4 regions of the Microcystis ichthyoblabe FBCC-A1114 genome follow, and region 4 is predicted to be linked to each of the others. Evidence: predicted binding sites of a transcription regulator. Region 4 holds the regulator's gene; each other region holds the start of a gene.
What was found. Region 4 encodes NtcA, which controls nitrogen genes in cyanobacteria. Its sites were predicted from a motif close to TTTGTANCNNNNGNTACAAA; they were not measured.

Region 1 (8,039 bases), 770 kb from region 4:
AGGAGAACAAACGGCACATTATGGGGTGCATAGGTTTGAGTGCCAAAACTACGCCGCGGACCGATTACCCAAGCGGCCACCAGTGCGGAAATCCCGGAACTAACGTGAACAACGGTTCCACCGGCGAAATCCAGCGCCCCAGTGGCTGCTAACCAACCCTTACCCCAAACCCAGTGAGCTAGGGGAGAATAGATAAAGGTGGACCAAAGCAGTAAAAACCAAAAATAGGCCTTAAAGTTGACCCGTTCCACGATCGCCCCTGAAATTAAAGCCGGGGTGATGATCGCAAACATCATCTGATAGACCATAAACACTTGATGGGGAACGGTGGGTGCATAACCGATATTGTCAGGTGCGGCGGCGGTGACACCGTTAAGAAAAATCCAATCCAGACCACCGATAAAAGCTTCAATCCCTTCACCAAAACCACTTTTACCCGGGGTGACATCAAAAGCGAGACTATAACCCCAAAGCACCCAAGTTACACCAATTACGCCCATGGCTACCAAACTCATCATCATGGTGTTGAGGACGTTACGCGAACGTACTAAACCCCCATAAAAAAAAGCCAGTCCGGGGGTCATTAATAAAACTAAAGCCGACGAGATCAGCATCCAAGCTGTATCTCCAGCACTAATCGGATTGGGGGGAGCGGCGGCGACGGTTTCCGCAAAAACCGGGGCAACTCCGAAATTGAATCCCAGTCCCAGCAAAAGCATGGTTATTCCTACGATCTTTTTCATTGACGGTTGGTGCCTAGTAGCAAGATTAATTTTTTCTGTCTGGAAAGAGACAAAAAACCGAAAGAGAAAAGGTTTAGAAGCTAATTATAGCCACCGATCGCATCGGGGCGAGGCCTTCTTCCTTTTCTCTTTAACTTTGTCGGGGATAAGTTAATCTATCTTTACAAGGTTTAACCTAACGAGCGCTAGGCGTTTCCATGTCAACACTGGAAGCATAATAGCCACCAGTAACGATATCGGACTCCTTGACGAAACCGCTATAGGCTTCCATTCCGTGTTCACCCACATCCAAACCTTCCATTTCTTCTTCGGGAGTAACACGAATACCGAGGGTAGCCTTAAGGATTGTCCAAACAATACCACTGACAATCACGGTAAATGCCCCTACTGCCACAATTCCGATAATTTGGTTAATAAACAGTTGGAATTGACCGGTGATTAAACCCGCATCTTTGTTGAAGATACCGACGGCTAAAGTTCCAAACACACCACAGACGAGGTGAACGGAAGTCGCACCCACGGGGTCATCAATTTTCAGGTTATCGAAGAAAGACACCGAGTAAACCACGACTACACCGGCAATTAAACCGATGATTGCCGCCGACCAATAGGAAACACCATCACAACCGGCAGTAATGGCTACTAAACCGGCCAGAATACCGTTAATAATCATCGAAAGGTCAGGTTTACCATCTTTCGCCCAAGCGGTAAAGGTAGCGGCAATGCCACCCGCGGCCCCGGCGAGGTTAGTGGTGACAGCGATATAGGGTACAGTTTCATTAACTGCCAAAGTAGAGCCGGGGTTAAAACCGAACCAGCCAATCCAGAGAATTAAACAACCCAAGGTCGCGATACTCATGTTATGGCCGGGTAAGGCACTGGTGCGACCGTTGATGTATTTACCCATTCTCGGGCCGAGAATTGCCGCCCCGGTTAAAGCAGACCAACCACCCACCGAGTGAACCACCGTCGAACCAGCGAAGTCTTTAAAACCAAGGTCAGCTAACCAACCGCCACCCCAAACCCAGTGACCGGTGATCGGGTACATGATACCGACGATAATTAAGCTAAAAACGAGGAAATCGACGAATTTAATCCGTTCTGCCACCGCCCCAGATACAATGGTTGCCGCCGTTCCCGCGAAAGCTACTTGGAACAGGAAGAATACTGAGGTGGGCAAGGAGGCAGGCATAACGTAGGTGGCGGGATCGCTACTGCTAAGGAACCAGCCTCCTGTACCGAAAAATTCGTTACTGACAGACCCAAACATCAGGGAGAAACCGATCGCCCAAAATGATATGGTGGAGAGGGCGAAAACGATCAGGTTTTTGGCCAGAACGTTAACGGCGTTTTTCTGACGACAGAATCCCGTTTCTAGCATCGCAAAACCCGCATTCATAAAGATCACGAGGATGGCGGCAATTAAAACCCAGATTGTATTGAGGGCGTTTTGGACATCTTCGGGGGTTAAGGGTTTCGCATCTTGGGCCTGTACGGCCGTGTTCCAAACCACAAAAATAATCGCAGACAAGGGAACACAGGCTAACCAGACAGGGTTAATTTTCGGTAATAAACCGACAAGTTCCCCAGATTTTCGAGCAATTCGTTTCATCGTTAATTCGTTTACTTTGTTGAGTTAGTAGGTCGATTCATTACTTTTGAAAATAATTACCGAGCAATTATGTCCGTTCAACCGCTAAATCCTAGGAACAGAGGTCAATCATTTCAGAAGACCAAACGCCTAGGGATTTATCTTGATGTGTGAGTAGTCAATGTTTTTCGATCTTTGTTTTTTTTTATTTGAGATTTCTGTATCCTCTGATACGTTTCACTTTAAAATAATAATAGTAGAGAAGTGATCAGCTTTTTAGCTATCGGTCGTCAGTATTCAGTATTCAGGCTTCGACGGTGAGACTTCGGCGTGAGCTTTTGTCGAATGCTCAGTGGTTCGACAAGCTTACTAACACGAACACTCAGGCTTCGGCCGTGAGATCAACCGAACGGAGTCAGTAAGAATTGCGGCAATTCACATTTCTTAAGATAGACAACAGAATTTATGTCCGACTACTTAGCGGAAAAAATCGATCTTGATGGGGTAGCAGCAAAATTACTAACTAGGGCTGGCTGAATAAATCTAAAACCCCTGTTGGGTAAGACTTTTAGACTTTTTGGAAATCAAAAAGTACCGGATATGGGAGTGATCGGGGGTAAAATTCAGGTACTTTTTCTCTGAAAATTAGGTAGTTGACCCTGGCGGTTCGACGGATTCGACAAGCTCACACCGAAGTCTCACCGTCGAAGCCCATACCCTGTCCCCACGAAAAACTTTTTCAGCCAACCCTAAATATAGCGGTTCTCGTACCTGTACGGCACACTTAAACCTTTGCTGATTAAGCTTTTCAAGATCGAGAATGTACCTTTTGTGAATGGGAAACGCTATAATCAGTTTTCAATAAGCGGATTTAGTATTAAAACAGGCAGTCCACAATCAAATCCATGAATGGTAGGGGTGGTGCGTTCCCAAATATTGGTTAACCTTGAAATTGTCATGTTTTCAGGGAACGCACCCTACAAAGCTATGGATTGAAATGGGAAGGACAGCCCTATAATATTTCTCTGTACTTTGTTAAATAAAACCTCCAGCTTTTAAAGTTACGTTGTGCTTATCTCAATCAGGCAATTGCCACAGCATTTGTACTTATTGCCTAAATGGGATGCTCCCTCTATTATAGTTATCCAAATTTATAATTTAGGCTAATCGCTATGGAGCCATTTACCCTTGCAGGAATAGTTGCTCTTGTCTTAGTTGGTATTTTCAATAAAACAGGGGAAGTTATTGTCGAGGAAAGTGTTGAGCAAATCAAAAAACAATTGGCTCAAAAGTCACCTGACACGCTTAAACAATTAGAAGCGTCTTCGGAAGATAATACAGACGCTCTGGCACAGCCGATACAAATGATGGCGACATTAATTGAAAAAGATGGAGTATTTAAGCAATTAGCAGAAACCGTAGCCAAGCAAAACCTCGACAAGCAAGCTCAAGCAATTAAAATCATTAAGAATCTTGGATTTATTGCAGAAGCAGGTTCTAATGTAACGGTTACTCAGAATTTTTATTGACTGAAGCCGCCTGTTACGGAGCAGGTCAAACAAAACCGTGATGAAATTAATAAAATACCTCCTCAATTTCAGACTTTGATTGCCGATAAAACTGAGGATTTTGTTGGTCGTGAATATGTATTTAATGAAATTAATTCATTTATTACGAGTAATTCTAAGGGTTATTTTACGGTTATTGGTGATCCTGGACAGGGTAAAAGTGCAATCTTGGCTAAGTATGTTCAGAATACTAGCTGTATTGCTTATTTTAATAGTGTCCTAGAAGGTCTGAATCGTACTGAACAGTTTCTTGAAAGTATTTGTAATCAGTTAATTGAGCGTTATCAGTTGGACTATCACTCATTACCAACTAATGCGACACAGGATGGAAAATTTCTAGAACGATTGTTAAATGAGTCTGTTCAAAAAGAAAGTGAAAATCCGATTATTATTGTTGTTGATGCTTTAGATGAGGTAGATCAATCTAGTTATCGAGGTGTTTCAAATATCCTTTTTTTGCCGTCTCATTTACCGAATGGAGTTTATTTTATTCTAACTTTACGGAGAGGTGTTGATGTTCCGATGACAGTTTATACTCCTTCTCAGTCGTTAAATTTACTTGATGATAAATATCAAGCTGATAGTGAACGAGATGTTAGAACTTATATTCAAAATCGAGTTAAAAAAAGCGAAAAATTACGTCTTCAAATACTAGAAAGAAAGGAAACAGTTGCAGATTTTACTAATAAAATTAGTAATAAAAGTGAAAATAATTTTATGTATCTCCGCTACGTTCTCTCAAATATAGAAAAAGGGGAATATAAGGATTTAACACTAGAACAATTTCCAAAAGGCCTACAAAGTTATTATATGTTTCACTGGCGACGAATGGGAATGACAGATGATCCTTTACCTGTTGAAAAGATTAAAATTGTAATTGTTTTAGCCGCAGTTAAACAAGCTGTTTCTCAGCGTAAAGTTTGTGATTATTCTAGGGAAAGTCCTTTAACGGTTCAGGACATTTTATTAAAATGGAGACAATTCTTACATGAAATCATGAAAGATAATGAAAAGCGTTACGGTATCTATCACTCAAGTTACCAAGATTTTTTACATGGACTTACAGAGAATGATTATCCAGTAACATTTCAGGAAATTCATAGGAATATTTCTCAAGTTGATTCTAACCTTTGGAAAAAGAGAAAGGAGATGAAAAAACGCCACCATGAATGAGTTTGAAGATTTCTTGCCAGAAGATTTAGATACGATGTTGGATTTGCCTTTTCATTTGACAAAAGGAGAGGCGGTAGAGGATTTGTATGAAATTTTGACGGATTTCATGTTTCTTGACTACAAGTTATCCCGAAAAAAAGAGGTTCAATCGTTAATTGAAGATTATCGTTTGGCGTTGGAGTCTCAGCTTGTTTTCTCCAATGAAGACAGACGAGTTTTAGAGTTAATTTTTAGAGCAGTTGAGCAGTCGGCAAATGTTTTACAACAGGATAAATATCAATTGCCAGGGCAGTTGTTAGGTAAATTGATGAAGATTGATGAACCGAAGCTAAAGCCTTTTTTAGAGCAGATTAATGATTGGCGGGAATATGCTTGGTTAAAACCGATAAAAGTTGACATGATTTCACCTCAAGATTCTTTAGTGAGAACTATCGCAGGGGGTAATATTTTTCATGCAATGGCAATTAGCGATGATGGTAAATTTGCTGTAACGGTACGCAATGGTTTAGTCGAACAGTGGAATCTAAAAACAGGAGTCTTAATTAAAGATTTTACTATCAGAGAAACTTATCGAGTTATTGCCTCTAATTTTTATAACTTTGACTCAGTTGAAGATGAGGAAGATGGAAAAAATAAAAAGCAACAAATTATAAATAATATTATTGTTGAAAAAGAGATAATAGAAAGAACTCAGTTTAACTTAATAACAATTAGTCCTGATGGAAATTGGGTCGGAACTGTTTCATCTAGAAAGTCACAACCTATTGGGGCAGGCATAGCGATTTCCGTATTTGAGCTATGGAATTTAGACGAAAATAGTTCGGTGCTTTGCTTTCCGTTAGCTAGATCTACTGCTTATAATGGCTACAGAGATGATGATGAATGTGATTGTCTTGCGCTAAGTTTAAACGCAAAATACCTTACTTTTAGCCGTAATGAAAATTTTGGAGGTTGGTTTAGTTTATATGTAGTTGATTTAGAAAAATATTTTTTACAAATATTAGATTTTAGAAGTATTAATATTAAATCATGTGTTCCTGGTTATCATGAGAAAATCGATCCAAATAATCGAACTTCAAGTTATCTTAATCACTTAAGCTGGATTTGGATTGATATTGACAATGAAAAAGAAATTGATACGCTGGCTATTGGAGATAATAATCGTTGGTTAATTGTTAGACAGGGTGAATATATCAAGATATGGGATTTAGTGAAAGGTCGTCTTCAATTAATTATTCGTGTAAATAATATTCCTTCAATTAAGCGTTTTAAATTACACTCATCAAAATCCTTACTTTTTTTAATAACCAGTATGGGCGTTTATAAAGTCAACCTAAAAAATTATTTAATGAAAGACTATGATATTTTAGATAAAAAATGGGTAAGAGTGATTAATTTTCTTAAAAAAACTATTACATATTTTAGCTTTCCAAAAATAGAAGATGAGGATGAAAAAATAGATAAAATAAATAAATTTTTTTCTGACATATTTGATGAGTTTCCTTCACTACATTTTAAATACTCTTATCTTGAAAAAAACTCTGAAGATGATCTTATCAAACTAAATTGTAGCTTTAAATATTATAATTATAATAATTTATTCCAGCGATTAGTTTACTTATTAGTCAATAAAAAAATAACCAATTTGCGAAAACTTAGAACTCTTCCTATCACAAAGATTAACATTAATATACCCAGTTATATTGTTCCAGATGATATAACTCCAGACTTTCAATGGTTTATTCTAAAAGGTAATAATGGAGGCATTAAACTATGGCATCTGTAGGATTTGATTTTAATTATAAAATTGCCATTAGTCTTGATGGGGCATGGGTTCTTTTTCGGCAGGAACCTAATCTTTTAATCGTCGCTGATTCGGTAACAGGTCAACAATTCAATACCTTAAAATTAAGTCCTTTTAAATATCGAAGAAAAAATATTGCTATTAGTGCTGTTGCCAAAAGTGTTAATCAACTCTGGTTAATTTTTGTTTATGAAGACAATACTTTTGATGAATGGTTTTTAGCGCAAATTTTCGCAGAAAATACAGAAAAACAACCCAATCCTCCTTTTATTTATAGAGCCGTCAGCCAAAATGGTCAATGGGCTTTAAGGGAAACAAAAAGAAGATGTTTTCAATTGCACGATTTAAAAGCTAACGAAATCACTTCACTTGGTTATAGCTTACTACCAGAAATTAAAAAAAATGATGAATATTTTTGGAAAAAAATAATTTTATCAAATGATGCAAAATTTGTTATTACGCCTAAATTAGAAAATGATTTTCTTGATGGCGGATATAACTATGAAAGAGGATTGCGTTACTTTGATTTAATTAATAAAAATCCTATTCCTATTCTTGAGAATAATTCTTATACTAGCTTTTCTCTTTCAGATGACAATAAAATTTTAGTGCTTGGTTTTGAAAACGGTAAAATTGAGTATTATAGATTGGGAAATGGGGAGAAATTTTCATCACTTCTTTTACATCAGTCTCCTGTCACTTTTATAAAGACAAAATTTATAGACGGAGTTTTAACAACTCTTTCCGCCTCACAAAATGGACAAATTATTCTTTTTACGAATAGAACTACTGCTTTTAAATTAGAAAATCACGTCAGCCTTATCCTTTTTTCACCAAATAATAAAAATATAATTATTGGAGATGTAATTGGGAGAAACTTAGATAGAGAACAATACCATTTATTTGAAGTTATCACTCCATCAGTTTTTCCTGAAAAAATAAATTTATTTTTATCATCACAAGAGGCTATTGAAAAAAATAGTTCAAATAACTACTATATTCTATTGGGGTACGATAAAGATAAAAACGAAGTTGTTTATCACTACTTACAAAAAAATAACGAAAGAATAATTATATTGTTTGAATCCTCAATTAACGCTCATTTTTTTAATCAAGAAATATTAAAAGAAGATAATTTTATTGCTTTTACTGTTGAAAAA
Region 2 (8,039 bases), 580 kb from region 4:
TCTGCACTAGATAACCTTGTGTTGTCCCTAAAATCAGTCGTAAAATAATCGAAACCGACAGGATAATAATTAGGGTATTAATGGCTGCTGTTAAGGGCATTTGAGACAAAAACCCCCAGGTTTGTTCCTTTTGCAAAAGGGAAACCGCTTGACCGATAATTAAGGGTTGGATCGCCCCCGTCAGAGATAGGGGAAAAAGAAGTATTAATGACCAAAATAGCAGGGCTTTTTGCTTTTTTGCGTAGGGAAGTAATCTTAATAATAAGCTCCAGTCATTTTCTTTGACCGGAGATGACACAGGGGAGGATGATAGACTCATGAAGTGATTTCCCATGAAATTCTGGGCAGCAGGGGAGAAATTACGCCCCTATTGTTAACTTTTCTAACAGGCGATCGATTTGGAAATGTTCCCCCATTAATTCGCGAATACAAGCGACTTTTACCTGTTCCTGTAAGCGAATTTTCCCGAAGGCCTGATCGACGATTTCCACGGTACTGAGAGTATCTAAATTTACCGAGAGAATCGGTACTTCTAAATCCTCGGCCCGTCCCAAAATTAGGGGATCTGGAGAGATAGAACCAGTTAAGATCAAACAGGTGGTAGAAGTTTCTAGGGCAGCTAACTGGAGGTCTGTGCGATCGCCGCCCGTGATCACGGCCATATTTTCCCCCTTGCGAAAATATTCTAAAGCGGCGTTGACATTCATCGCCCCGATCGCTAAACTTTCTACCATCCAATCTAAACGATCGGGACGACATAATACTTTGGCCCCCAAAAGATGGACAATTTCCCGAACACTAATACTACGCAATAATTTACTAGCAGGTAACAGTCCTAAAACTTCCACTCCTTGGCGGGACAAATAGGGTTTCAGGAGAGATTGTACTTCCTCCCAATCATCTTCCGGGATATCACTAATCACTACCCCCAGCAGCTGATTATTTAATTCCTCTCTTGCTTTCAGCAGACTCTCGGCAATTAGGGGAGAACTATAGCGGGCCACCAATAGGATTGGAGTCTGGAGAATTTTGGCCATCTCCCCCATCGATAACTGAAAAATACTGCCTTCCCAGAGAGTCCCCGGCCCTTCGAGGAGGATAATATCACTGTTAACTCGATCGAGATAACCAGCAAGAATATTGCCGTAGTCCTGTTGATCTACACCTTGTAAACGTTTAGCAACGGAATCCGCATCAGTGTAGATCAGGGGTAAACGCAGCTGCTCCGGGGATAATTCTAATAATTGCCGAATAAATTCTACATCCTCATCGACCAATTGCCCATCGACGTATCCCGGACAATTGCCCACTGGTTTGCCGTAACTTATCTCTAGTCCTTTTTGTCGCAAGAGATGCGCTAACCCGACGACAGTTCCCGATTTACCACTGAGGGGTTCCAGGGAAGAGATAAGTATAGATTTGGCTGATTTGGCCACGATTTGCTCCTTTTAACCCGTAAAATCCCGACTTTTATCATTCAAATTGCAGCAGTTTCCGATAAAATCCCTGCGAAAAGTCGGCCGAACCTAGCTGCTTAAAGGTTTTAATTGCACCGATGAGATACTCGATCAACTCGGCGTTAAGAATCGTCATTTCATAGCTTAGGTCGGCCTGTCCTTCAAATTGTAAACGACAACGGGTCAATTCCGAGGGCAATTTTGATACATACCAAGAGGCCACAAAGGGAATCCCTTCGCTATTTTCTATGTGACGACGACCTTCTAAAGATCCTCCTTGATACAAAGCGATCGCATAGGGCAAGATACTATGTTTGTCCTTGGCATAGTAGGGCATATATACTAACACATCAGCCTTATTAGCGGGTTCTAATTGTTCGATCGTCGGCATAATTAGTCAATTCTTTGGTTCACAGCCAAGTTACCAGTAAAAATGATATTTTCCCTATATTTTAACCGAACGCCCCCATAATCTCCCGATCAAGAAAATAGGCAGATTTTACGGCTAGATCAGCTTTCTCTACTGAGGTGATCATCGGCTATAACTGGCATACTAACCCGAAAAACCGTGCCGGGGTAAGGGGAACTTGTTGGATCGGGATTAGGACTGATAAATTCAATCGTCCCCCCCATGCTGGTAATTAATTCTTTGGCGATCGCTAAACCCAATCCCGTACCAGGTATATCTCCCCCTGCTTGCACTCCCCGGTAGTGACGTTGAAAAATTCTTTCTTGATCACTCCTCGCTATACCATAACCCGTGTCTTTAAAAACAATTTCTACACTATTCTTAACATTTTTTACCTCGACGGTGACTTTTCCGCCAGCAGGAGTATATTTGAGAGCATTATCAATTAAATTGCTGAATACTTCCCGCAAACCGGGGATATTGGCCCGAATAAGTGGTATGTCTTCCCCGTGAATCGTTTCTAGACTGAGATTTCTCTCTTTGGCTACAGCCTGGGCCGAAAGGAGCAGCGGATCGAGAATATCATGGAGATCGATCGGAGTTAGTTGGCTGCTGCCAGCAGGTAAGAGAAAGGTGGTGGGGGAAGATTGCGCTTGCAGGAGAGGAATATCGACGGTGGGGTAATTTTCGCTTTCTTGCTGAATTTGTGCCTCAAATTCGGCAATTAAGTCCCGAACTCGATCGCTTTCCCTCAATATACCGGTAATGGCAGGATCGTTACCTTCTTCGGCTAAAAGCCTTTTGAGTAGAAGTTTACCAAAGGTTTTTAAAGCGGTAAGGGGATTGCGGATTTGATGGAGAAAAGTATCGAGGCGCTGACGTTGCCATTGTCGATAATAACGTTCTTCTCCCAATTGGCGATCGAGTACACAGGCTAAAGCGAGGGTTTGGGTGATTTTTGCCATCTGGGTTAATTCCCAACTTTGCCAAGGTCGTTTTTCTCTGGTTGTCACCAATAATCCGATCATGCCCTCTTCATACATTAAGGGTAAAAACAAGCGATGACCGCTGACGGTCTCCTGATTACTCCAGAGGTGGGATAAATCTTCTAACTTAACCGCAGTTAACAAGTCAGCCGCCGGTTGCCCCGGTTGTAAGGAAAGCCGCTTTTTTTGGGGAGAAGGGGGATTAAAAGGCGGATAAACAACGACTGGAATTAAATTACTCGATAAAGGTTCAGTTAAATAAACCGCACTTCTGTCCGTTTCCATTTGCTCTCGCAAAAGTTCCATCTGTGTCTGACACAGGGCAATAAAATCATCACTCAGGGGAGTCCGGGAGGGGGAGGAGAAGGGCATACTAAGAAAGTAAAAAGTAAAAAATCAGAAAACCTTGATAAAGCTAGGGTTACGAGTTTTATTTCCCAGTTGACAGGGGAGAGAATGACTCTCTCCTTGGGTCGGGTGCAGCCAGTAAAAAGCAATTAGGATAAGGGTTTGGTCACTGTTTTCGGGGTGGATCACGGTATATATTAAAAAAAGTTTAAAAATAATAAGTTTTGTATCGGGATTTGGGGCTGTGTTTTTGTCAGAAAAACTTAAACATAGTCCCAGTCTAGCTTCCGGTCAAACTTGTCCGTAATTGGCTTTCTAAGGGACACTTGATTTCTCGATCTAGAAGGGATATAATCGCTACGGCTTTTGTAACTATCATTACAACGATTAGCCAAAACAGGAGGTAATTGGGTTGGCCAGAAAACGGAAACGTAAGAGTCGCCGTCGTCAAGAAGGACGTAAGATACTTGAACTTGTACCCCAGTATAGTATTGAAAGTGGCGAAGATAAACCCGTAACTGCGGCGCGTAAGTATATTCAAGCTATAGGCATTAGCCCACCAGCTTTATTGGTTGTTAAGCGTAACGAGCATACAACCGATCGCTATTTCTGGGCTGAAAAAGGACTGTTTGGAGCGCAATATGTGGAGGAAAACCACTTCCTTTTCCCAAGCTTGCGCGATCTGCAGCCCCAGCCTCAGCCCGTCAAAGCACCGGTAGCAGTTGCCAAATAACTCAAAGGACTATTAATCGTATCATGGAAAGTGAACTCGTTTACGGAAAAGTAAACGAGTTTTTTTTGAGGATAAGAGGAGCGGGGACCTTTAAGTGATCAGTAATCAGTAAACTGAAAACTCACATCTGATTACCGAAAAGGCGGACAGCTAAGGAGGGAATGGGGTTATGAGAATCTTTTAGGGGTTATTTAGGCTAATTTTGGCTTTAAATCGCTTTAATCAATTAAATTTTCTCATTTAAACCCGATAGGATTGCTGAGGTAATAAATTATTTTCGATCAGGATCGTAAAGTTCAACCTTTAAGGTATGATTGGGAACATTAATTATTTTTTTATGTATTGCACTAGAACGTAGAGGGCAAGCAGCAGTGATTAGAGTAGCGATCAATGGTTTCGGACGGATTGGACGTAATTTCCTAAGATGTTGGTTAGGACGGACTAATAGTGGCTTAGAAGTAGTGGGGATCAATGATACATCAGATCCCCGGAGTAACGCTCACCTGCTCAAGTATGACTCGATGTTAGGCAAACTTAACGCTAATATCGATGCCGATGATAATTCTTTAATTGTTAACGGTAAAACCATTAAATGTTATTCCGATCGCAATCCCCTCAATCTGCCCTGGGCAGAATGGGGTGTAGATTTAGTGATCGAAGCTACCGGTGTTTTCGTTGATGAAGAGGGCGCTTCTAAGCATATTGTCGCAGGAGCTAAAAAAGTCCTCATTACCGCACCGGGTAAAGGTTCGGGAGTGGGAACCTATGTAGTTGGTGTCAACGCTCACGAATACGAACACGATAAATACAATGTCATCAGCAATGCCAGTTGTACGACTAACTGTCTTGCTCCTGTCGTCAAAGTGATTCACGAAAACTTCGGTATCATCAAAGGGACGATGACCACCACCCACAGTTACACTGGTGATCAACGGATTCTGGATGCTAGTCACCGGGATCTGCGTCGCGCTCGCGCCGCCGCCGTTAACATCGTTCCCACCTCCACCGGTGCCGCTAAAGCTGTAGCCTTAGTTATCCCGGACATGAAAGGGAAACTTAACGGTATCGCTCTGCGTGTACCCACTCCTAACGTTTCTGTGGTGGATTTAGTGGCGCAAGTGGAAAAAAGCACGATCGCGGAACAGGTAAACGAAGTCCTCAAAGAAGCTTCGGAAAATTCTTTAAAAGGAATTCTCGAATATAATGATTTACCCCTCGTTTCCTCTGATTATCGCGGTGTTGATGCCTCCTCGATCATTGATGCTAGTCTCACCATGGTGATGGGTGGCGATATGGTGAAAGTTATCGCTTGGTACGATAACGAATGGGGTTACTCCCAACGGGTGGTTGATCTCGCTGAAGTCGTTGCCAGCAAGTGGAAAGGCTAAATCAGTGATCAGTCAACTGTAATCGGTGAACAGTGGGCGTTAATTAGGAGTCAGGAGTGGTTAGTGATAACTGACTAACTGATAACTGTTAACTGATAAGTGATAAATTCTCACCGAAAAAGCGCCGATAGATTCCCTCTGTCACCAATTGAGCGGTGATTAGGTTAGCTAGGGCAATCATAAACAGGATCAGTATCTGGTAGGAAGCGGCGTTTAAAGGTTCACTTCCTGCCAATACCTGTCCGGTGAACATTCCGGGTAAACTGACTAAACCCACCACCATCATCTGATTGAGGGTGGGTATTAAACTAGCTCGAATCGCTGCTTTTTGGTAAGATGCGATCGCTTGTTGAGGGGTTGCCCCTAAACAAAGATGGGTTTCGATTTCCAAACGGTGACTTTTAATGGCACTGCTTAATCTTTCCCCGGCTAAAGAGGCACTATTCATGGCATTGCCTAACACCATCCCCGTCAAGGGAATCAAGTATTGGGGTGAGTACCATTGTTCTGGTTGAATAATTAAAGCGATTGCATAACCTAAAGTTAGACAGCTACTAATCAATAAAGAGCCAAAAACTAGGGGTAATAAGCCTTTATCTCGGCTATCAATGCGATTTTTAGCAACAATAGTCGCGATAGTCATCATTACTGCCAAAATCCCCAGCACGGCTAGAGGATTATCCAGGGAAAAAATAAAGGCGATAACGTAGCCTACCACTAATAATTGCAGGATCGATCGACCAGTCGCCAATAATAATTGGCCCTCTAGAGCTAAATTTGACCAACGGGAGAGGATTAAACAAATACCCATCATCCCCAAAGCCCAACCCAAATCCACCAGATTTAGTTCTACTAATCCATCCATAAAAATAAAAGAAACAAATTACAACAATACTTAATCTATAAATAGCAAGTTTATAATTATTTTTGACTAATTATTCCTTCTTTTCCCCAACAAATCCCGATTAGTCTCTAATTTTGAGTGAAAGCGCGTGAGTACAATTCCCCCCGTCGATTTATCCCGTCAATACCAAGTCATCAGCGAAGAAGCTAACCATGCCGTGTTAGAAATCCTCCGTTCTGGGCGCTATATTGGCGGTGAAGCTGTGAGCGAATTAGAACGACAATTTGCCCTCTATCATGGTGTTAGCGATTGTGTCGCCTGTAATTCGGGAACCGATGCCCTTTATCTGGCACTGCGCTCCCTCGGTATTCAAGCGGGGGATGAAGTAATTACTTCCACTTTTTCGTTTATTGCCACCGCCGAAGCGATTAATTTAGTCGGGGCAGTGCCGGTTTTTGTCGATATCGATATTAATACTTTTAACCTCGATGTGGCACTGTTGGAAAAAGCGCTTACTCCCCAGACTAAAGCGATTATCCCAGTACACCTTTTTGGGCAATCTGTCAATATGTCTGAGGTAGTAAATTTCGCTCGTTCCCATAATTTATTTGTAATCGAGGATTGCGCGCAGGCAACGGGAGCAGAATGGCATGGGCAGAAAGTGGGGAGTATCGGCGATATTGGCTGTTTTAGCTTCTTTCCCACCAAAAATTTAGGCGGTTGTGGCGATGGTGGCGCAATTACCACCAATAACCCCGAGTTAGCGGCACAAATTCGCATGGTTAAAGAACATGGGAGCAAGGTGCGTTATTTTCATGAGGTAATCGGTGTCAATAGCCGCTTAGATGCCATTCAAGCGGTTATTTTGCAAATTAAGCTAAAATATCTCGATTTTTGGAATAATCAACGGATCGAGATTGCCCAACGTTATCGGGAATTACTGCAACCTTTGCCTAATATCACTTTACCTACCGCTTTAGCCGGAGGTAAGCACGTTTGGAATCAGTACACAATCCTAACGGAAAATCGTGACCAAATTCGGGCAGCTTTGCAGGAAAAAGATGTCCTATCCATGGTTTATTATCCGATTCCCCTACATTTACAGCCGGTTTATCAGTATTTAGGCTATAAAAAAGGTGATTTACCCATGGCTGAATTGGCCAGTGAAAAAGTGTTATCTTTGCCTATGTTCCCCGATTTAAGCTGCGAGGAACAACAACAGGTAGCCTACGCGCTGAAAGATTGTTTGCATAGTTCCTAAGTTATCAGTGGGAATTATGAATTATGAATTATGAATTAAGTAGGTAGGTGTTAAAAATTGTCAGATTCCTCCCCTTGATAAGGCTATCCATTAGTCACATCTTTCTTAACATAAAATTTGACAAAAAGAGAAAAGTGTGCAAGATGGCTCAAGGGGGTTCTATGGGGGGACTAATTTGATGAGATAGTTTCCAAGTCTGGCTGATATCATGTAACCTTCGCAGTCCCAACCAAATAGTTTTAACACTTGGTTCACCGTCACCTTTTCTACCTAAAAACCCCCCAAGAGAAGCAATCATTCTGACCGCTTCTCGAAAGGAGGGCGGCTTTTCAGGTGGCGGACTCTTTTTATGAATAGTGGCACACAAAGATTGCCATTCATGTTCTTCCAAAAAACTTTCACAACTCTCCTCTCCGTGTAAGCGTGCTTGATAGGTTAACCAAAGTAGTGCGAAACGTTTAGGCATGAAATAGAGCTGAAATGCCCGAAATAACCGCCTAGTAAGGTCTTCAGTCCCCTGACTGAATCTAAGAGGTCAACCCAGACCAGCCTTATAACTGTTTATATGTCCCGACGTTTAGTATCAATGCGATACCAAACTAGGCAAAGGGAC
Region 3 (8,039 bases), 640 kb from region 4:
ATTATTGAGAGGTTGGATGGTGGTACCGGGATAATAGAAAGCGAGAATTTGTTCAGGAGACCAACCCAAACGGGCTAAATTATAGGAACCAAATTGACTTAATCCTACCCCGTGGCCGAAACCGCCACCAATAAAGTTATAACCCTGGATCTGTCGATTGGTATCGTAGATAGGATCGATGTAGAATAGGGTACTGCGAGGCGGTCCTAAGGCACTACGCACCTCATTTTTATGCAGTTCCAAAATCCCCTTATCGGTTTGAATGGTCATAGTCAGAATCCGACCGGAAGGAGAGCGTTTAGTCACTTCCATCCATTGGATTTTCTGGAAGTCGGCCAGGGGATGTTTTCGCCGTGTTAAATAGGTTTCTAGGTCTTGACTCAAATCAGCTAAAGAAGCTTGTTTTTGCCAGCGAAAAACCCGTCGTCCCGTCTCATTAAAACCATCTTTAAGATTAATAAACTGGCGAAAAGTTGTCTCATTAGCGAGGGATTGTTTCGAGAGATCCCAAACTCGATTAGGGGAGTCCACCACTGCCCGGAGATAAGGTCTTTCTTCCCCATCCCACACATCACTAAAGAGGGCAGTTATTCCGCCGGTGGTGGAGGAATAAAGGGCATCCACTAACTCATTTTGGTAGGTTAAAACCAGTCCTTGGGTAGCTGCGATCGCTTGATCAGCCCGGGGATTAGTTCCCGTCAATCCATAATAAACTTGACAATGGGTATCGGCACAGAGTTCGTAATTATCGGCTTGAAAACGGCGGAGATTGCGGAGGGCGTAGGTACGGGCGATAATAGTTTGCGCTTGGGTGGCACTTTCTGGGGCATCATGACCGATTTCGTGGGGGACAACCCCACGCAGGTAGGTTTCAAGGGGAACGTTATTAACTAGGGTAAAAGTGCCGTAGGCGTTGGGCTGTAGGCGCATAGTCCCACCGTACAAACGTACCTGATCGGGGCTATGGCTGACTTGAATCAGGTTTTTTTGGCTCTCGATTTCCAATTCTTTGGGAAAATAGCGCACCCCGTTGATTTGGAAAGAAACTTGCGGCTTTTCTTTGAGTAAAACACTATTAATATAGGGTTGATTGTAGCCTTTGGCTTGCAAACTGGTCAGCAACCAATGTCGCACTAGGGGATTTTCATAAACTTCTCGCTTTGCCCAAACCTGCCAGCGTCCGGGTTGGGTGATTTCCACTTTAATGCCCATTTTTGCCCAGTTTTTGGCGCTATTTTCGGCGGTTTCAAAGGTGGCGTGGTCGCTTAAAATGACTTTTTCTTGGAGGATGGGAGAAGCAAGGGGACGGGGAATAACTTCTAATTGTAGGCGATTGGTTTGCAGGGTTTGGGATTGGCCATCTTCTCCTACCACGCGCAGGGTGAGATTATCACCACTGCTACTACTCAGGGTTAATTTTTCCTTGGCTTCATCGCCAAAACGTTGGACAATGCCCACTCTCAGAAGTACATCCTTGGCCATAGCGGCAGGAATTAGGGTTAAACTGAGCAAGATCGCCGCAGTTATGGAACCGATGCTAATTATTGGTTTTTTTTCCTTGATTTTTAGCATAAAGTCAAGTATCTGTTAATAAGTTTTCATAAAATTTGAGGATATTCAGAGATTATAGCAGCAAGCCGTTGGGGAAATGGGGAAATGGGGAAATGGGGAATTTCAGCTAAAACCCTAAAACCCCAATACTCAACAAAGCACCTAACTTCCCCCATCGCTGATAATGCGTAAACGTACCGTTTTTTGCCCACCCTCATCCAGTTCTACTTCGATCACTTCACTGGTTAAACTTTCTAAACAGGTTAACATCGATCGCAGATGGGGATTACTTGCTCCCGTATCCACATAGAGGCGATCGGACAAACTACCCAAACGTTTCCAAGTAGTATAAAGTTTAGCCACAGCCTGCTCTAATTGTGTGGCTTGTTTAACCAGATCCGCCGCCGTATTTAGACAATCGACGCGCAAAGCTTCTTCTAGAGCCATTTCAATATCTAAATTACCCCGTCGGAGAGTTTGTACTTGGGCCGCCGCGTCGAGATATTTAGCTAAACTGCGTGCTTCCGAGGTGATTAATTTTACCGTGTCCACATCGGGATTAGCGGCGATTTCTTGACGGAGAGTGTCGATATGAGTATCGGGTAACTTTTCTAATTCTTTCACTAGGGGAGCGAGATGACGCGCCGGTAAACTGCCATCGCTGGCTTTTTCCTTCACTTCATCGGGTAGTAAGTCTGAACTCATCGCCGTCCATTCATCGGCCAATTGTTTCACCTCCCGACGAGTAATTCTCTCCCCTTGTCGGGCCGCATCACTGACTAATTTTTGAATTTCGGGGGCAGATTTGGCCGTTTCTACGAAGGCGCGTTTACTAAAATTATTGATACTATCGGGATCCAGTTGTCCTTCTGCTAGGAGAGTATCGGCACTATTAGCCAATTGAATCAGAGCATAAGCTTGACTTTTAGTGATTTCTCGCTGTTTTAACCAGTTTAAAAAGCCCGTACCGCGACTATCACCGCCTTGCTTCTCCCGGTCGCGAATAGCTCGCAAAATTCGCCCCCGCCAGATTTCTGTTTGCAAATCAAAGCGATCGCAAACTTTCCAAAAAGAATCCAGTTGCTGCTGAAAGTCATGATCTTGGATAGTTTCATCTTCGGGATCCGGCAGTTGAAAGTTAAACTCTAGAGGCGTTTCAAAGGCATCAATGATCGCGGAGGTGTCGGAGGAGAACGTCGCAGCATCAACCATAGGATAGACTCGGCAGTTAATCAGGCATTTTATCTTAACTCGCTCAGGCAACCCCCGACAAGCCGATTAATCTTCAGGTAAAACCCCACACCCTGTTCCCACGAACAACTTTTTGCCGCAAACCCTAGTTAGGGGAAGCATTGGGGGGACTCGGACTGGTGACGGGTGCGGAAGGTGTCGTCCCGGTCGTGGGACTCGGACTGGTGACGGGTGCGGAAGGTGTCGTCCCGGTCGTGGGACTCGGACTGGTGACAGGTGCGGGAGGTGTCGTCCCGGTCGTGGGACTGGTGACGGGTGCGGGAGAAATCGATGGATTGGGAGCGGGATGACGACCCAAGAATTGCCAAGCGATCGCAGCCAGCAAACCGAGAACACCGATAGCGATCGCTGCCATCGGGGGTGAAACGCTAGTGAGCGCGGGGGGAAAAGTACGACTAGAAACCGAAGAAGATGCAGGGGAGGGAGTGGGTATTGCCGTCACCACTTCTTCTCCGGGGTCGGTGTCCCCGTTGTGATCAAAATCTTGGTCATTAAGATGGGGAATAATTCGTTCTTTGGCCTCAGCATAAATTAAAGGCCTGACAGTTTCAGCCGCAGGAACTACCCGACAATAAACTAGGGCGATGGTGGAGTTATCGTGACCGTTTTTCTGGTTAGCTAGTTGTAATAAACTTTCCCCCACGGCCGTCACGGTTTTCTCTCCTCGCAAAAGAGGCAGAATTTCACTGTCCCAGTATTGTTCTACCCGATCATAATCACTTAAACCATCGGAACAGAGGAGAAAAACACAATCTTGATCAACAATCAACCTCTGAACAGTGGGATGGAGATTAGTGGCGCTACTCATGCCCAAAGCTTGCACCAAGGCCCCCGCGTTGGGATACTGTATGGCATCACGATAGAGGAGATAGCCTAATTTCACTTCCCTAGAAGCGAGATCATCATCTACCGTCACTTGATGACAACCCTGGGGGGTAATCCAATAGATACGGGAATCCCCCACATGGGCAACGTACATTTCCTGAGCATGGCCAAAGGCCATAACTAGAGTCGTACCCATGCGCCGGCGGTCTTGTCTTGACTCCTGATCGTTGCGTTGACTGATCAGATCATTGGTGACACGAATCGCCTGTTCGAGGACAAGACTGTAACTATCGGGATAGACTTCCATATCAGTGGTGGGACTGGGATTAATTTCCCTAGGCAGGGTTTCGATCGCCAATTGAGAAGCGATTTCGCCCCCTTCCTGACCGCCGATGCCATCACAGACAATCGCCAGGGGATTTTGACCATTAGACAGGGTTATGGCCTGATTAGCTGGGGGATAACAGCCATCCTCGTTGTGTTCCCGCATCGGACCGGTATCGGTGCAGGTGAAAATCTCATAGCTGCGCTCTTGACCTGCACCGTAGTGCTGTAGGGCATAATCGAGAATAGCGATCAGGGATTCTGGGCGATCGAGATCACCGGATTCTAGTTCTTGGGTTAGGGATGCGAGAAAATCTTGAATATTAGCGGCTGCCGTCGGGATCAGACTGGACCAGAAGGCCCCTAAATCTTTGAAATTGGGAGCGGCAGCCTCGTCTTTGCTTAATTCTAGCAATTGCAGCAGCTGATTATTCACTCTCGTCAGAAAAGGGTTAAGCAGACTAGAAACCACAGCTTTTTTCTGGAGGGGATGCCAGAGTTTGGCCATTTGCCATAACCAGTGAATTTGTCTTAAATCGGAAGCTTGCGACCAAACCTCGTCCAGAGTGGGCAATAGTTGTGGATAAATTAATTCTCCGGTTTCATCGAGGGGAATAGTGCCGTATTCTAACAGCCAGATGTCCATTTCTAAGCGTTCGTCGGGACTGGGAATATAGCCATAGACTTGGGGAATATGGAGATGAAATGGTAACAATTTTAGGTAGAGGGAGAGCCAGCTAGGAGGTTCTTCCGGTGCTTGGGGTGCTTGAGCGGGTTTAGTATCAAGAACAATTTGTGGTTGTTTGACCAAATAACGATTATCAATTAGCTCACCAACACGATAATAGGTTCTCACCCAATCACCCATCATCCATAAATAGCGCTTAACTAAAGGAGTACCGCATTTTTCACAGAATCTATTAGTGAGAGCGTTCGAGGATAGACAAGTTAGGTTTTGACATTGGAGGGTTGTCAGGGAGTCCATGAAAACTGCTTACTCCTAAAGCGCGATTAGTATAGGTTACTAAAATAGCGTGTTTTTACCACGTTGACTGCCAGTGTATTGCAGTGTTTCCCAAATTTTAACCTTTGTCGCTTGATCGACAATAATTAGGGTTTGCGGCAAAAAGTTTTTCCTAGGGCCAGGGTGTGGGGTGTGGGGTGTGGGGAGAATAAATAAAATAATCTCCTGTCTCCTGTCTCCTGAATCCTGTCTCCTGACGACCAGCTCCTAAAAGTTTCTAAATATTTTTCCACATCAGCAAAGAGCGAGTTTGAAAGCCGAGATTTTGGTAGAGATTGAGAGCATTGTCGTTATTGATGAAGACCTGTAAACCGATGCGGGTTTGTCCGCGACTTTTTGCCCAATCCTTAGCTCGATCGATTAGTGCGCTGGCGATACCTTGGCGACGATGCTGGGGATCGACGTAAATTAGGAAAATATGACCATAGCGATCGCCTGTCACCTGATCGACGGCGCTCCCCATCCAGAGACAAGCGATCGCCGTTTGTTGTCCTTCGACGATCCACAGGGGAGTATCAAGGCCAAAAAACTGTCTGACTGTATCAGCTAGATGGGAGAGGTTTTTTTGTTCGGGAAAAAATTCTTGATAGCTGCGGGTGAGAAAATTAATGAGTAGATAGCGATCGCCCATTTTGCCCAGTCGCAGCCGATAATCTTCGGGAAGGTTAGCCATGCCAAGGATAAGAGAAAATTATGCCCAGGGATGGCTCGATCGGAGCGGGTGCCGCTAAATCTGCCGGCAAAAAAATCCGGATGCCAGTGGCAACCAGAGCCACTAAAAACACTAAGATAGTCAGGAGCGGGGCGATATATTGTCGGAAAAAAGCCATAATTATTTGATCTCTAAACTGCTGTTCCTTCTATTTTAGGGATTGCCAGTTAGGATATCAGCAATTAAAAAAAATTCGCCCAAAAAAAGTGATCGGCATACCGATCACTACAAACCGACAACTAGACTATGACTAAACACCGATTAAATCTAACGAAGGTGCAAATAGGCCGCCTCTGCTTCTAATTGACGCACTAAAGCTTCATTTCCCTGCGCTCTAGCTACTTCCAGTCGGTGTTGCAAATTTCTGCGGAGTGTTTCTCTATGAGCGACGGTGGCCTGTGTTAGGACTTGCTGACGATTTTTGTTCATGATGGACAGACTTTTGAGCGACTTAACTTACCTTATATCTAAATCATAACATTCTCCTTGGTAAAATGTATCTTTAGCTACTGAATTTCCCATTAAGATTTATTAAAGCCGTTGGCCAACCTAGGGACAAGTCAATGAAGGAACAGGCACTAATAACCCTTACTAGCGATTTTGGACTACAGGACGGTTATGTGGGCATTATCAAGGGAGTAATCGCAGGAATTGCCCCCCATGCTCGCACGATCGATCTGAATCATCAAATTTCGCCCCAAGACCTCTACGCTGGTCGTTTTATCCTCCTGAATGCCTATCAATATTTTCCCCAAGGCACTATTCATCTGGCAGTTATAGATCCGGGGGTGGGAAGCAAAAGACGCGGGGTAGGGATTCGTTTTGCTGGTGGTTATTTAGTCGGGCCAGATAATGGTTTATTTAGTGGCATTTTAAGCCAATCTCCCGCTATATCTGCCGTTAATCTCAATAATTCTTCCTATTGGCGCACCCCTAACCCTAGCACTACTTTTCACGGTCGTGATATTTTTGCTGCTGTGGCCGCTTATTTGGCCCAGGGAGTACCCCTAGAAATATTAGGTGAGATTATTGATCCCGATAGCTTGCAACAGTTAGCGATCGCTGTTCCGCAAATCGAGGAAGATAAAATGAGGGGACAAATCCAATATATTGACATTTTCGGCAATTTAATCAGTAATATTCCCGATTATCTCCTAGAGGGAAAAAATTGGTCAGTGCAGTTGGGTCCAAAAATTATCCCCACAAAAAACACCTATAGTGATGTTCCTTCGGGGGAAATAGTCGCTTTTATCGGTAGTCACGGGGGGTTAGAAATTGCCGTCAATAGTGGCAGCGCCCAAAAGCAATTACACTTAAATATTGGCGATGCGATCGAGGTTAGAATAGATAGGAGTCAGTGATCAAAACTGATAACTGATAACTGATAACTGATATAGCCTTTTAATCAATTTTCATACTAATATCTAACCAAGTAGAACGGGTAACTGGGGCGCTAGTGGAAATATAATCTACTCCTGTTTCGGCCACGTTGCGAATGCGATCGAGGGTAATATTTCCCGATGCTTCTATTTTGGTTTTACTATTAAAATTGCGGATCATCTCCACAGCAGTTTGCATCATCTCTAAATCCATATTATCTAACATAATGATCTCTACCTGCTGCTGCAGAGCTTGATTCACTTCTTCTAATTGACTGGTTTCCACCTCAATTGTGAGAGGATAGGGCATATTTTGCCGTACACGAAGCACTGCTTCCTCAATGCTGCCGGCTGCTTGAATATGATTATCTTTAATCATAATTGCATCATCTAACCCCAAACGATGGTTAATAGCGCCACCGATACCGGAGGCATATTTTTCTAAAATTCGCAATCCGGGGGTAGTTTTGCGAGTATCCACCAATCTTGTCGATAAATCGGCAATTTTCTCCACATATTTGCGAGTTTCACTAGCAATCCCACTCAAGCGCATGGCAAGATTTAAAGCGACTCTTTCCCCGATTAACAGCGCATCGAAGGAACCCTCTATCTCGGCAATAACTTTAGATTTGGGGCAGAATTCCCCCTCGGCAACGGTGGGGGTAAAGTGAATAGTGGGGTTAAGCAGTTGAAAAACTCTTTCAGCTACGGGTAAACCGGCAATAACTCCCGCTTCCTTGGCAATCCAACTAGCTTGACCGATTTTAGCATGACCGAAGAAAATTGCTTGGGTGGTGCGATCGCCTCTACCGAGATCTTCTCGTAACCAGTTTTCTAACAAGGGATCAAGAACTAATAGGGGCGGTAACATAGAATTTATCGAAACAATCGGGACGTATTTATTTTAATTCTAGGAAGGTTTGACCTGTTTGTAAACTTTCTTTAATCGAAACTTATCCCTTCATAGATTAAC
Region 4 (8,039 bases):
TAAATTATCAATTATAAATTATGAATTATAAATTATAAATTGGGAAGTGGGGAAGTGGGGAAGTGGGGAGCTTTTCAGTGATCAGTAAACTGATAACTGATAACTGATAACTGACGGTTAAATTCATTGACTTACTTTTAACTGTAAGCGAAAGTGGACGGGGGTAGAAGACTGGGGGAGAATAACTAATTCATAAAATCCCTCTTCGGGTAATTGACCAGACCATTGCCGATCGCTAGACTTATCTAAAAGGGTAATATTACCCGTGGGAGAGTAGAAAGATAGTAAAACTTCGCCTTCCGCCTCTAAATTTAAGTTTAACCGATCACTGGAACGCAATTTTATTGCATAGGCTTTTCCTTGTCCCTCGCTGAGAATTGCCTCGATAACTTCCTCCCCCCCCGCGTCTAAACTTTCGATCGCTTGGTAGGATAGGCCAGACTGTAAAGATTGTAACTGATTCCAGGCCAAACCACTCCATAGTTGACCCAGGCTTGTATCAAAACTTGGTCTTTCTGTCAATTCGGGAAATAGCTGAAAAAAGGCAGTATCAGTGAGTAAATTAAAGACTATACCGCTTAAGCGTAATTGATTCACTTGTTCTCGCCATTTTTCTCGCTGTTGCTCGTTGTAGCTACCTAATGCTTCTCTAGTGCCAGAATCGAGACGTTCTAAGCGATCGAGTATTTCTGCTCCTAGAATGTCTCTTTGTTCCTGTTTCTGTTTTTCCTCTTTGATATCCCCATAGCGGAGGTTAAACAATTCATTGACGAGATTTTTAAAAAACTGACTATCAATTCCCAACTCTAGACGACGCTTTCTCATCTCAGTTTTCCGTTGCCATGCCGTATCTGTGGCAGAATTAAAATTATTTTCCTCCGTGGCAAAAACTGGTTTAACGGTTTCGTGTTGATTGCTGTGTTTAACCCACTGTTTCCCAATTAACCAGCCTATTGCCGCCGATAATAACATCAAGAGGCAAAAAATAGCGATTCTGCCAGAACAGCCGAGAAAAACGGGCGATTTATTCCGATAATTGGCGGCCATTGTCTTCTTAGACGATTTAGGGTTTTGGTCTGTAAAGATGAGATTAACACAAATAATAGGCTAAGACGCATTTTAATCGCCTATCCTGAGATTCGCCGAATCTTCCCCAATCCCTTCACCAATGCAAAAATGAAAAGCATCATTGAGAAATTGTTTGAAAATAGGGAATAAATTGTGAAAAAATTAAATGAACCTTCAGACCGATCACAATTAACCCCAAAGAAGTCAAAAATCCCCCTTCAGAACCCCGTGACACTAATAACTAATAACTGAATAAAACTACATTCCCATAATTTCGTAACCGGAATCTACATAAATAATCTGACCGGTAATACCACTAGAAAGATCACTGGCTAAAAAAGCGGCCGTATTTCCTACCTCAATTTGTGTCACGGTGCGATGTAAAGGAGCGATTTCTTCCACATGATGGATCATATCAAGAATTCCCCCCACGGCCGAAGATGCTAAGGTGCGAATTGGACCGGCAGAAATACCATTAACTCGGATCTTTTGGCCACCTAATTCCGCAGCTAAATAGCGAACACTCATTTCTAAACCGGCTTTTGCCACCCCCATTAAATTATAGTTAGGAATTACCTTGACACCGCCGAGATAGGTAAGAGTGATAATACTTCCCCCTTCCGTCATCAAGGGTTTAGCCGATCGCGCTAGACGGGTTAGGGAAAAAGTGCTAATATCTAGGGATTTAGTGAAAGCTTCCCGGGGGATGGCGGTAAAATCGCCCGTTAAACCCTCTTTATCGGCAAAAGCGAGACAGTGAATCAAAATATCCAGTTTACCCCATTTTTCCGCCACTGTAGCGAAAGTATCTTCTACCTGTTGGTCATTTTGGACATCGCAGGGGACATAAAAAGCGGGATTAAGTTCATCGGCCAATTCTCGCACTTTTTTCTCAAAACGGCCTTTTTCGTCGGGGAGATAGGTGACACCGATATTTGCACCAGCTTGATGGAGTTGTTGAGCAATTCCCCAAGCGATCGAGCGATTATTGGCAATTCCTGTCACTAGGGCGTTTTTTCCCGTTAAATCTAACATAGTTCTCGTTTCTCTTACAAAAATCTCCCCAATAGCCGACCCCAGCGAGATTCGGTATAATAGGGATACAGATAACGGGGCAGCAATGATCACCCCTCCCCTATTGTCTGGCAAAAAGCGCCCAAAACTTTTCCCAGTTTAGCGAGCGGTTGTGTTTAATAGAGGTGACACTCGTTGGATAATAAAAACAATTTTCCCCTTTTTTGGATGTGAGATGGACTTATCATTAATACAAGATAAACCCCTAGCAGATGTGTTCCGTCGAATCGGCAGCGGCAATTTCCCCCCGGTGGTGGAGTTGTTCGAGCGTGGCAAAACGATCTTTTTCCCGGGAGATCCCGCCGAAAGAGTCTATTTTTTGCTGAAAGGAGCCGTTAAGTTATCGCGAGTCTATGAAGCGGGAGAGGAAATTACCGTGGCTCTACTGCGGGAAAATAGCGTCTTTGGTGTGCTATCCTTACTGACTGGTCAGCGATCGGATCGTTTTTATCATGCCGTGGCTTTTACTCCGGTAGAATTACTCTCGGCCCCGATCGAGCAGGTAGAAAGATCCCTCCGCAATAATCCCGATTTATCAATGTTGATGCTGCAGGGTTTGTCCTCGCGGATTCTGCAAACGGAAATGATGATCGAAACCTTAGCTCACCGGGATATGGGTTCACGTTTGGTCAGTTTTTTATTAATTCTCTGTCGTGATTTTGGGGTTCCCACCACCGATGGCATCCGGGTGGATCTAAAATTGTCTCACCAAGCGATCGCAGAAGCGATCGGTTCTACCCGCGTCACTGTCACCCGTTTATTGGGAGAGCTGCGGGATCAAGAAATGGTCTCAATTTACAAGAAGAAAATTACCGTCCATAATCCCGTCGCTCTCAGTCAACAATTTACCTAAATTCTGGATGACTAGCGCTTATATTTTAGTTTTGGCCATCGTGGTTTTAGGTGGTCTGATAGCTGCGGTTGGCGATCGCATAGGTAGCCGTATCGGTAAGAAAAGGATGCGTTTATTTAATCTGCGTCCGAAACAAACCGCAACTTTGATGACGATTGTAACGGGAATTTTGATCGCCGGTTCGACTTTAATTGTCTTATTTGCTTCTAGTAAATCCCTGCGTCAAGGGGTTTTTGAACTGGATCGCCTGTTAAATGAACGTCGTGCCGCTATCAAAGATTTAGAAAGTCAGGTAAGAAAAACCACCGAACAAAAAAATCGAGTGGAAAAGGCTTTAAAAACGGCTAAAAGTGAACAGATAGCTGTGCAGAAACGTCTAGAGGTTCTTAATAAAAATTATCAAGCTTCTCGTCAACGTTTGCGATTAGTTTCGGGACAGTTGGAAAAGTTTCGCAAGGAAGTGGCTAATTTAAATAATGAACGAGTCATTTTAACTAATCAAAAGGCACAGTTAACCAGTCAACGGGATCAATTGTCCCAACAAAAATCAATTCTTTCTAGTCAGATCAATCAACTACAAACCACCGTTCAAGTTAGAGATAAAGAGTTAGCTAATCAACAAAAATTATTAACAACCAGACAAGCGCGACTTCAACAGTTGGAAACTCAACAAAAAACCCTACAGCTAGAAATTGATCGCCGGGATCAACGTATTGGAGAACTCGATCGATCGATTGTGGATAAAAATTTTGCTTTGGAACAGCGCGAGGGAAAATTAAAAGATTTAGAAACCCAAATGGCTTTTCTTAAGCGGGAAGTGGAAGTTTTAGAACAATACTATCAAACCTATCAAGAATTGCGGGAAAAACAAATCGCTATTTTCCGGGGACAGGTGTTATCTTTTGGAGCTTTTCGTATTGTCGATCCCCAAGCTATTGTCGCTGTTATTGATAAGTTATTGCGGGAAGCGAATATAAATGCTATCCGTGCCACCCAACCGAATCAGCCTAATTTTGACCAGCGTTTAGTTAAGATCACAAAAGCACAGGTAGAACAGTTAAGTCAACAATTACAGGACGGTAAAGAATATGTGGTGAGAATCCTTTCCGCAGGTAATTATGTCTTAGGAGAAAGCGAGATTCGTGTCTTTGCTGATGTGGTTCCCAATCAAAGAGTTTTTGAGGAGAAACAGGTGATCGCTACCGTTTCTATTGATCCCCAAAATATGACAGAAGAAGACCTACAAAAGCGATTAGATTTACTCTTAGCTTCGGCTCAATTTCGCGCTAGAAGTGCGGGAGTTTTAGGGTCAATTCAAGTGGAAGATGGTTTATTAACTACGGTAGTTAACTTTATTGGTCAAGTGAAAAAGTCGGGTAATTCTATCGAGACACTTGAGGCAGTTGCTGCTAGTAAAACTAATACATCTGGACCTTTAACTTTGCGTTTAGTAGCGGTAAAAGATGGTAAAATTGTTTTTAGTACGTCTTCTTAAAAGATAGCTAAAGTTAGGATTTGAGATTAAAATCAACTCCTTCGTAAATATCGGCAAGATTTAAGCTAATTCCTAAAGAATCTAGGGATATAATTCCCCTTGCTGGGGTGTATTCTTGCAGTAACCAATTATTTTCCGAGGTTTTGCTATAGGATTCTATTAGTATCTCCTCTTGACTGACGAGAAGATATTGGTTTAATTGGGGTATAGAACGATAATAACGAAATTTATCACCCCGATCATAACCAGAGGTGGAAGGGGATAAAACTTCGATAATTACACAGGGATTTAAAATTTCATCGTTGCGATTATCACTAAATAATGGTTCCCCAGCAATGATCATTAAATCTGGGTATAAACCGCGATTATACTGGGGTATCCATAGTCGTAAATCACTGGGAAAGACTTCATAAATAGTTTTCCTTAAAGCATTGTCTAACAAGCGAATTAAATTGCGTACCAGTCGATTATGATTGATGCTTCCCCCTGTCATCTCGATAATTTCTCCGTCGTGATATTCCTGTTTAGTTTCCGCTCTAGTTTCTAAATTACGATATTCTTCTAAGCTGAGGGTTTTGGTAGGAGATCGAGTTAGCATTTTCTCTGTCACAGAATTTTTAATCCTCCCGATTATAACCTAGATCACAGAAAAAAGGTTATCATTCATCAATTATTCTTCAATTAAAATCAACTCCTTCGTAAATATCGGCAAGATTTAAGCTAATTCCTAAAGAATCTAGGGATATAATTCCCCTTGCTTGGGTGTATTCTTGCAGCAACCAATTATTTTCTGAGGTTTTGCTATAGGATTCTATTAATATCTCCCCTTGACTGACGAGAAGATATTGGTTTAATTGGGGTATAGAACGATAATAACGAAATTTATCACCCCGATCATAACTAGAGGTGGAAGGGGATAAAACTTCGATAATTACACAGGGATTTAAAATTTCATCGTTGCGATTATCACTAAATAATGGTTCCCCAGCAATGATCATTAAATCTGGGTATAAACCGCGATTATACTGGGGTATCCATAGACGTAGATCGCTAGATTGAAGACGATAATTAGTTCCTCTTAAAGCTAATTTTAGCAGGACAATAAGATTAATGAGAATACTATTATGATTGATGCTTCCCCCTGTCATCTCGATAATTTCCCCGTCGTGATATTCGTGTTTAACCTCGGCAATGGTTTCTAAATTACGATATTCTTCTAAGCTGAGGGTTTTGGGAGGAGATTGAGTCAACATTTTTCCAGATTAGATATTCTTTTATTTAATCATAACACAATTAATGCTACCTATTTAATTCTAATTCCCCTTGGAGAAAATCAACAAATTGTCTGGCAGTTCTTCCCGATCGCCCATTATGTTGGGTTGCCCATTGTTTGGCACGAAATTCTAAGTCTTCTAAGCTAATTTTTAATTTAGCTAAACTGGCTAAATGACGCACTATTTCCAGATACTTTTCTTGATTAGCTGGTTCAAAAGTTAGGGTTAAACCAAAGCGATCACTAAAGGATAATTTTTCTTGTACTGTGTCCCAATTATGCACTTCATCCCCATCTTTTGGTCGGGGTCGATCGGCAAAAAATTCTCTGACTAAATGTCGGCGATTAGAAGTGGCATAAACTACGACATTTTTCGGTCTAGCGGTGATACTTCCCTCTAAAACAACCTTTAAAGCTTTAAAAGCTTCATCGTCTTCTTCAAAGGATAAATCATCGACAAAGATAATAAATTTTTGCGGTAAATATCGCAGAATTTCAATAATTAATGGTAGGTCTTTTAATTGGGATTTGGCCACTTCAATTAAGCGCAATCCTTGACTATGGTATTTTTGCAATAATCCCTTGACTAGAGAGGATTTTCCCGAACCACGACTGCCATAGAGTAGCACATTTAAAGCGGGATAACCTGCTAATAAAAACTCAGTGTTTTTAATCAAGGTTTCCTTGGGCATTTCATAACCGACTATTTCTTGAATCTGCACGGGATCGGGATGAGTAATTCCTTGTAATCGACCTTCTTGCCACTTTAAAGCTTGATAACGGGCAAAAATTCCCGTACCACATTCGCGATAATAATCTGCTAAATCTTCAACTAATTCCCTCCAATCTAAACCGGAATGTAAAAAACTTTCTAATTTATTGTCCATTTCCCAAGCGGGGAAACTGAGAAATTTAATTTGTTCAAAAATTGTCGAATTGCTGAGGCTATAAATGCTAGAATTATAGAGAGATTGAAGGATAGATAAATCCTGTTTCACGCCATTAATTAAAGATTCGGGTAACTCCCAAAAACTTTTTTTCTGTACCTGTTGACTAAAGGGATTGTCATCTAATAAAATTTGTTCGACTAGAAAATCATTCCAACTGATATCTTTAGATGCTAAAGCTTGAAACCATTGACCATAGGCTTTAAGAAAATCGGCAATATTATCCGTAGATAATAGGGTAATAAATGCCTTGCCAATAGCATTATCAAAAACCCCTTGATACAAAACTAACAAGCTGACTTTTTGGTAAATTTCAGAAATCATTTTTTATTCTCCACTAATAACTAACATTTCATGGCTGTTTTTTTGTAATTCCTAATTCGATTTAATAATTGCCGTCCTGTAGCTAAGGGAATGCCAATCAGTTGTTATTATATCAAGATAGGTTAATCTTTGCAAAATTAAGGTTAAAAAAGGGAAAATACCTACCGACTAATTCCCCAGATTTCTTGAGATGAGGTACAAGGTTTTCCTTTTGGGGAGTCAGGAGAAGGCTCTTCTAGGTTCTGTGTGATAAGTTAAACTTACAATATGATCGATCAATCTTTGTGTCCTTTGTGTCTTTGTGGTTCGTTCCACCCCCTCGCTAGGAGGAATGTATCTTAGAATACATTATCCAAGAGAGCCAGGAGAAGATACCTTGTCAGGCTACATTTCCTCTTGATGAGAAACGTTATATTTGATAAAATTTAACCAATCTTGGATTTCCTGTCCTAACCAGAGACATTCATCCTCGCGGAGATTTTGACCGATAAGATAGTAATTTTTAGCTGTCCGCAGACGAATCTGATAGTTACCTTCTGTACCATTGCTATGGAGAAAAATACCCCATAAGTCTTGAGTTTTAAAAGCAAATTTTTTGTAGATAAAATTGAAAAGTTTATATTTAATTAAAACTTCTTGAGGGGTAAGAATTAATTGCATCTCCCGCGAAAAAATAAAACCAATCAGAGCTATAATAAAGGTAATAATTGGGGAGATAAAGACAGTGACAGTAAGGAAAATCGCCAAAGACCAGAGAGTAGGCGCATCGGAAGGTAGCTTAATTTTTGGTGGTAAATTAATCTCTAAATTATCCTTATGTTTAGCGATACGGATGGAACTGTGGGGAGGTTTTGGTAATTTCTTAGGATCGACTAAACTTGATACTTGACGATAGTAGGGATGTTGGAGAATTTTCAGAGCTTCTCTGGCACTTTTAAACCGCTTTTCTACTGCCATATCGGTCATAGTTTCTAACCAATCGATTAAATCATCATCGATTGTCAC

Region 1: the regulator NtcA is predicted to act here: its motif matches at 2,552-2,571, upstream of ACQY1Y_RS05230 (ammonium transporter).
Region 2: the regulator NtcA is predicted to act here: its motif matches at 3,566-3,585, upstream of ACQY1Y_RS11735 (DUF3155 domain-containing protein).
Region 3: the regulator NtcA is predicted to act here: its motif matches at 6,181-6,200, upstream of pirA (arginine synthesis PII-interacting regulator PirA).

The regions. Positions count from the first base shown of each region.
Region 1 is NZ_CP191408.1:1,074,662-1,082,700, reverse strand. Features, by position in the region: gene ACQY1Y_RS05235 (ammonium transporter) at 1-743, opposite strand, end outside; gene ACQY1Y_RS05230 (ammonium transporter) at 919-2,355, opposite strand; gene ACQY1Y_RS05225 (hypothetical protein) at 3,507-3,863, shown strand; gene ACQY1Y_RS05220 (ATP-binding protein) at 3,939-5,075, shown strand; gene ACQY1Y_RS05215 (hypothetical protein) at 5,068-6,861, shown strand; gene ACQY1Y_RS05210 (DUF3110 domain-containing protein) at 6,849-8,039, shown strand, end outside.
Region 2 is NZ_CP191408.1:2,432,949-2,440,987, forward strand. Features, by position in the region: gene ACQY1Y_RS11715 (ABC transporter ATP-binding protein) at 1-319, opposite strand, end outside; gene ACQY1Y_RS11720 (phosphotransacetylase family protein) at 360-1,436, opposite strand; gene ebsA (type IV pilus biogenesis protein EbsA) at 1,474-1,848, opposite strand; gene ACQY1Y_RS11730 (GAF domain-containing sensor histidine kinase) at 1,968-3,224, opposite strand; gene ACQY1Y_RS11735 (DUF3155 domain-containing protein) at 3,613-3,933, shown strand; gene ACQY1Y_RS11740 (type I glyceraldehyde-3-phosphate dehydrogenase) at 4,305-5,321, shown strand; gene ACQY1Y_RS11745 (ABC transporter permease) at 5,410-6,186, opposite strand; gene ACQY1Y_RS11750 (DegT/DnrJ/EryC1/StrS family aminotransferase) at 6,314-7,426, shown strand; partial or broken gene ACQY1Y_RS11755 (IS4 family transposase) at 7,575-7,877, opposite strand.
Region 3 is NZ_CP191408.1:1,209,940-1,217,978, forward strand. Features, by position in the region: gene ACQY1Y_RS05855 (SpoIID/LytB domain-containing protein) at 1-1,572, opposite strand, end outside; gene ACQY1Y_RS05860 (hypothetical protein) at 1,714-2,763, opposite strand; gene ACQY1Y_RS05865 (PP2C family protein-serine/threonine phosphatase) at 2,888-4,936, opposite strand; gene ACQY1Y_RS05870 (GNAT family N-acetyltransferase) at 5,193-5,648, opposite strand; gene ACQY1Y_RS05875 (hypothetical protein) at 5,641-5,805, opposite strand; gene pirA (arginine synthesis PII-interacting regulator PirA) at 5,955-6,116, opposite strand; gene ACQY1Y_RS05885 (SAM hydrolase/SAM-dependent halogenase family protein) at 6,251-7,048, shown strand; gene nadC (carboxylating nicotinate-nucleotide diphosphorylase) at 7,089-7,937, opposite strand; gene ACQY1Y_RS05895 (Uma2 family endonuclease) at 8,009-8,039, opposite strand, start outside.
Region 4 is NZ_CP191408.1:1,849,256-1,857,294, reverse strand. Features, by position in the region: gene ACQY1Y_RS08965 (hypothetical protein) at 124-1,047, opposite strand; gene fabI (enoyl-ACP reductase FabI) at 1,327-2,103, opposite strand; gene ntcA (global nitrogen regulator NtcA) at 2,318-2,995, shown strand; gene ACQY1Y_RS08950 (DUF3084 domain-containing protein) at 3,003-4,490, shown strand; gene ACQY1Y_RS08945 (Uma2 family endonuclease) at 4,504-5,088, opposite strand; gene ACQY1Y_RS08940 (Uma2 family endonuclease) at 5,168-5,743, opposite strand; gene ACQY1Y_RS08935 (ATP-binding protein) at 5,790-7,034, opposite strand; gene ACQY1Y_RS08930 (serine/threonine protein kinase) at 7,419-8,039, opposite strand, start outside.